2 regions of the Paenibacillus sp. 2TAF8 genome follow, and region 2 is predicted to be linked to the other one. Evidence: riboswitches for the same ligand, from Rfam matches in the RefSeq annotation. Region 2 holds a riboswitch; the other holds the start of a gene.
What was found. Region 2 has a riboswitch for cyclic di-AMP ahead of AB4Z30_RS28120 (C40 family peptidase). Riboswitches for the same ligand answer to the same signal wherever they lie in the genome.
Positions count from the first base shown of each region.

Region 1 (3,213 bases), on a different contig from region 2:
TCCGATGCCTATCATTTGCTAACTCCGTTGCTTGGCACAACCATTGCAAGTGTCCTGTTCGGTGTAGCTTTGCTCGCATCCGGTCAGAATTCTACCCTTACAGGCACGCTCGCAGGACAGATCGTTATGGAAGGATTCCTGAATATCCGTATCCCGGCTTGGCTGCGCAGACTGGTCACGCGTCTGATCGCCATCATCCCCGCTGTCATCGTCACTGCTATTGCCGGTGAGCGCGGCACAGAAGAGTTGCTGATCTTGAGTCAGGTCATCCTATCCCTGCAACTGCCATTTGCCGTCATACCGCTTGTGATGTTCACAAGTGACAAAAAACGTATGGGGGCTTTTGTCAATAAACTGTGGCTCAAAATCGTATCTTGGTCTATTGCCGTTATTATCGTAGTGCTGAATGTGTATTTGATTGTCCAGACCATTATTCAGTTCTAACTTAGAATGCCATTGAAAAGGCTGATGTGCCACGGTATCCTCATACCGGGCGCATCAGCCTTTTCATGCCTTTATTTTTAACCAGCTCCAGCCATTTATACCTTTAACTCGGGCCGGATCTAACCTCATGCTCATACAGATCCGCTCGTATCCCCATCAGCAATAAGTAATGGAAGCAATTCATCCAGAGACTCCACTGTCCAGTCTGCACGCTCGCCATCCGAAAGCTCTGGCTGGAACCTTCCGTACCCTTGCAAAATACGAATGGTGCGTAAGCCTAAACGACGTGCTGGCATAATATCATTATCGATTCGATCACCAATCATAACCGCTTCTTCGGGCGCGCATCCAGCCTGCTTCAGAGCAACCGCATACAACTCCGGATCAGGCTTGGACACCCCTTCTTCTGCCGAACAGGCGAGAACATGGACATATTTACGAAGTCCGTAGCTCTCCAGCCTTGCTTCAGTCCCGGGGCTCTGATTGGCAATAATACCAATACGATAGTGCTGCGAAAGCTGTTCAAGCACCTTGGTTGCAGAAGGAAAAGGTTGCTCCAATTCTTTATGGAATTTGAGCTTGTTCTGAATCTGAATGCGGTGATCTTCATCATGAATATATGTACGTATGGCTACTTTCATAGGCCACTGCTCATAATTACGGTAACAGGTAGCAAACAGTTCTCGTACCGCCTCGATCTTTACTGGATAGCCGTAATCATTAGCCTCACGAACGAACTGCCCAATAATATCATCTACTGGCTCCCATTCATCCACCAGCGTATCCCCCACATCAAAAAACAGCCACTTCAATCCGGCAATATCCGGCACGCTGATTCCTCCTCGTAAGCTACAGGTCGCCCCTCGCTTCTATACTACCGTACTGTTTCCATAAAAAAAAGAAGACCCACGACAAGCATGAGTCTCCTCAAATTCCGTTAGTCTATACCTGCAATTATAACAGGCGTCTTACCTTGGATCAATCTCAATCACAAGCTGCTCACTTCAGCTTGCGGTTTATTGCAACTATTGAGAAGAAAGCCGACTTCTCCATTCAACGAATATACAATTTTATCTGCTCCCATACCCCGATAAATCCCTTTAGGATGGCTCTGCTCGGTGATCACACACAAAGACTTCGATGTCCACGAGCGGCAAATCTGCAGGTAACGGCAGGTCAAATTCAGACTGTTTTCAAAAATAAATACATTTCCTACACTTCCCTGCGGCAAAAACCATTTCTCAGCCGCTGCCGTATTCATACGAATGACGTGTTCTACGCCAATCCGGCGAAGCTTGCGTTCCTCACCAGCACTGTTCGTCAGAACGGCAAAAGGCATTTTTTTGTACATCAGCAATTTAACAAATTTACGTCCGGCTTCGTTCGGTGCCGTTACCAAAATCATCTCTGTATCCATCATTCGTTCCTCCCTTGGCGTGAAAAGACAACAAAAAAGAAGCGTGGGGACCAAGGCCTCCGAAACGCTTCTTAAATAATCCATGGCATAAGCGCCATGAACCAGCGTGCGGTTTGTTGCCTCTCCCTTTAACGCTTACGAGGTTAGCTGACGGATTCGGACGCGAGAGTCGCCCTATTTCCAGCTGTCACCGGAAAATTCACCCCATAGATGACTGCTGCTGTAATACAGCACATCCTGTTGGTTCCCCCGTTTTCCATTCATTACGAATGGAAACTCAGCGATTAAAACATCGTTCGTACATCTTGAGTAAAAGATCGATCGATATTATCGTTTGTTTCGTTTTTCATGTACAATTTAATTAAAATTCAAATTACGATATGAATCATACACCCGTGCCATGATCATGTAAAGTGCACACAGATCACCGAATCGTCAGATTTCCGGCAATAATCATTAATAATAACGCTTACAATGAGGTTATACGCCATCCATCTCATCCAAGCTATCTAATTCTCAGCCGCACGAAAATTAATTCGTGTATTCCTCACCTATGCGGAACTCCGACTTAGCGAATGAACATAACAACGATAAACCAAAATAAGTTTTGCATTATTTAATTGCTTAAAATATAATAAATATATCAAGAATAATAGGATGGAGGCAATCCCCATGTCAGTCTATGATTTCAAAGTAAACACTCTCCGTGGACAAGAGATTGAAATGTCCCAATATCGCGGCAAAGTGTTGTTGATTGTGAATACCGCAAGTCAATGTGGTCTTACCCCTCAATTCAAAGGCTTGCAGGAACTGCAGGATAAATTCCAAGATGCTCCATTCGAAGTGCTTGGATTCCCAAGCAACCAGTTCGCGCAGGAGAAAGGCTCTTCCGATGATATTGCGGAGTTCTGCCAGATGAATTATGGCGTAAGCTTCCCTATGTTTGAGAAAATTGACGTCAATGGTTCCAGTGCTCATCCACTCTTCCAGCATATTTCTAAAGAAGCGCCAGGCTTGCTCGGCTCCAAAGCGATTAAATGGAATTTCACCAAATTCCTTGTCGATCAAGATGGTAAAGTTGTGAAGCGGTATGCCCCGCAGACCACTCCAGACAAAATTGAAGAAGATATTCAGAAACTGCTCAAATAAATCTATTTTTACAATTAATAAACAAACCATCCGGAAGCAATGAGGTCAGGATTTACTCCAATCTGCAGGATGGTTTTTTATATTTTTGATATACCATTCGGATAGCATCCATTCCACTCTTAATGTAGTCTAGATCTGTTTGCAAGGCTGCTATTGTTCATCTATATTGCCTATTTGTTCTTTTGTGCCCCATCAAGCCGTAC
Region 1 covers NZ_JBFRFN010000006.1:393,325-396,537, reverse strand. The annotation lists gene AB4Z30_RS11900 (Nramp family divalent metal transporter) at 1-444, shown strand, start outside; gene AB4Z30_RS11895 (HAD family hydrolase) at 576-1,274, opposite strand; gene AB4Z30_RS11890 (hypothetical protein) at 1,433-1,864, opposite strand; cyclic di-AMP (ydaO/yuaA leader) riboswitch at 1,979-2,154, opposite strand; gene AB4Z30_RS11885 (glutathione peroxidase) at 2,534-3,010, shown strand.
Region 1: another riboswitch for cyclic di-AMP. It lies ahead of AB4Z30_RS11890 (hypothetical protein); the one in region 2 lies ahead of AB4Z30_RS28120 (C40 family peptidase).

Region 2 (3,213 bases):
TACTTCAGGCATGGGCGGTTTGGCTTCCTTGGCTACTTCCTCTTTACCTGGAAGCGTAAACATTAAAACAATAGCTAAAGCACATGCTGCAAAAAATACCCCGCTCATGATCCATTTGTGCATCCCTTATGTCCCCTCCAGAATGAAAGATCATCTAACTCAAACTATCCCTATCATTATAACGGAAGCTGTCATTACATCATAGCATTTTGTGGTAATTTTTTGAACTAATCACCAAAGAGAGACAAATTGAAACCATTTTAATCATTAATTTACGCTCTAGGGCCTTCATAGACCATGCAATAGAAGGGCTTTAAACCACTTGGGGTTTGGCGTTCATATGTATCCTGGATAATAAATCCGCTCTTTAGATATACTTGAATAGCACGGTTGTTCCAAGTGAGTACTTCAAGATCAATCTCATTGGACGGATTGCGACGGATGGCCTCTTGTACGATGGCTTCAACGAAAGCTTTGCCATGACCTTGACCACATTGATTCGGGTGCATGCCGAGGCCAATACGTGTAACATTCTGGAGCGGAAAATATTGTGCAAACCCATACACATGATTATCCTGATTCAGGACAATGGCATATTGCTCTTCTCGCAGTTGTGCATCTCCAAACTCAACTTCCAATGCTTTCATCTGTTCCCACGGCAGCCAGCTATAGATATTGTAAGGCGGATCATATTGCCAGCTACAGATGAGTTCTGCATGTTCTTCCTGCATAGGCACCACATGAAACGTCAAAGGGGCTTCATTCTTCATATAAAAGTGCATGCTCCTTTCTCCGTTATCCGTTCATTGTTCACTCTACAAAAGACCTGTCCATTTGACAAGTCTTCAATTCTCAGAAAAAAATGAAACAAAAGTACGGATCACTCCGTTTATATTATAACGGGATGGGTAAAAACATCATAAGGGCACGGATCAACGAAGGAAGATAACGTGTTGGTTCAGGAACATCTACATGAATTTGCAGCATCAGCAGCCACATGGGATCAGAAAGCATAAAAAAACCGCCGGATACATTCCTGCGGAGAATGTACCGGGCGGTTCTGTTTATACTTCGTTACAGTATGATGTTGATTCCAGCTTGTCCCTAGTCGAGGGCCAAAGACTCATACGCATCCGTGCTCATAATCCGTTTAGCGCCAATGTAGCGGTTAGCCCAGTAATCTTCGCTCAATGAGCTGATCGTTACACCTTTAGAAGAAGAAGAATGTGCAAACTTGCCACTTCCTACAAAAATACCTACGTGTGACACGCCTTTACCTGTTGTGTTGAAGAACACCAGATCTCCAGGTCTCATCTCCATGCGAGATACGGAATCCCCCATGTCGTATTGAGAGCTAGATTGACGAGCCAAATCAATACCTAGTTTGTCAAATACATACCGTGTGAATCCGGAGCAGTCAAAACCATCAAGTGTTGTTCCTCCGCTTTTGTATGTAGTTCCCATTGCTGAATCAATGACTTTGTCCATCTTAGAATCTGCAAACGCGCTGCCTGCTCCAAGTGATAATGCAAATGTGAGGCTAAGTACTGCTGCAGTAAGTTTCTTCTTAAACAAGTGATATACCCCTTCCAACGCCTGCGAGGTTAGCTTAAGGATTCGGTTGAAGGTCCCCTATGATCCCTCTGTTTCAAGATCAATTCACCCATAACTGGTTCCCCCGCTTCCCAGGTGCCAAGAATTTGGCTTTGCTAGTTATTGCACCTGAAAAAAGAAAATTTAATTTAAGGATTTAATTTAAAGTTGTTACAAATCAGGATTTAAAGATTACAAAGTTGTTACTAAAAGCTCACTGCGATTATTGTACCAGAGGCTTAGTACTTTGGCAACGTTTAGCAGCAAAATTAGCAAAAAAAACCTCGACCTTTGACGGGGAAAGGTCGAGGTTTGTGTATTTATACGCAATAACGAATGAAATGTGTAACATGAGATGGTAACAAATTTTTATTTTTGAAAGCGATCTCAGATTGCGTGCCTAATTTTTGAGTTAACCTATATGATCTTCATTTCTGGTTGATGTCGATTGCCATAAGCGAAAATGACTACAAATTTTCCACATGCTTAGCAGGCTGCGGGCAAGGGGGTATGTTTGTTGCAAGATCAGCCCGGAGAGTCCTGTCAGGAACCATGAGGCAGATGTGAATGCACCAAAGACAAACAAATGAACAACTCCCAGCGCCAGCGCAATGCCGATGACAGGGAAGATGCGGCGTACAGCAATCCACAGTCCCTTAAATGTACCGTGAATTCGTCCTTCTCCTTCCGGGTCAGAAATGCCAAACTGCATATAGAGCACAGCATGGTGTACAATCCAGCCATAGATGATCCAGCTTGCTGCATATGGAATGCCAGGAAGTAACAGATGAAGAGAATGAAAGCTATCCATTACTGTTGAATACAAAATGGGAACGAGCCAGTACGCAGGGAGTAGTATGAGTACTGTACGTATGGTGTGCGTCAGGAGCATCGGTTTCCATAACTTTTTAATACCCTGAATAAAAGGAATGCGTTCTTCTGAAGAATTGAAATGTTGAAGGGAGTAGAGCAATCCGGCTTGAATGAGTGGGCTGATCAAAAGGCGAAGCAGCAACATGCCGCCCAGAATCCACAGATAGCGCTGGACTTCAGGGCCGGACAGACTCAGCTGGCTTTCCATTTTGAATAAAAGTGTACTTAGTTCTCCGACATCGTCTGTTGGGTAACGTAGCAGAAGAGGAACGACAGCCGATTGAACTAGCCGATAGATGAAATATCCCCAGATTAATTGATAGATAAATAAAAGTGCGGCAATAAACATATGCTGACGGACGAGAAACCAGCCTTCACGAATTTTTGCTTTCACTGTCTCCACCTCACCATGACAGACCTCCGAATATGGCTTCAATTAATTTCGTAGCACTCATGTTCCAGCGGGATTTGACTTGCTCATCCAGTCCGGTTCTCAGGAAATTGTTCATATGGCGATTTTCGAGCACAATGTCATACAAAGGGTCGGTCATGGCCCAGGTGACAGGAGATGTATATGTGAACTTATAGGTAATGCGCTCCTCGCTGCCATCCCAGTCCTTGGTTACGGTATGGCCGTCCTCAAAGGCAATCCGAACAGGAACCTTGGGGAAGTCACTTCCTCTTTTGACAATAGTGACAGAGGACTCGTACATTTTTTGGCCGTCCTTTTCTATAGAAGAAACGTTG
Region 2 covers NZ_JBFRFN010000033.1:28,780-31,992, reverse strand. The annotation lists gene AB4Z30_RS28130 (c-type cytochrome) at 1-123, opposite strand, end outside; gene AB4Z30_RS28125 (GNAT family N-acetyltransferase) at 273-770, opposite strand; gene AB4Z30_RS28120 (C40 family peptidase) at 1,105-1,575, opposite strand; cyclic di-AMP (ydaO/yuaA leader) riboswitch at 1,579-1,716, opposite strand; gene AB4Z30_RS28115 (hypothetical protein) at 2,006-2,860, opposite strand; gene AB4Z30_RS28110 (M1 family metallopeptidase) at 2,871-3,213, opposite strand, start outside.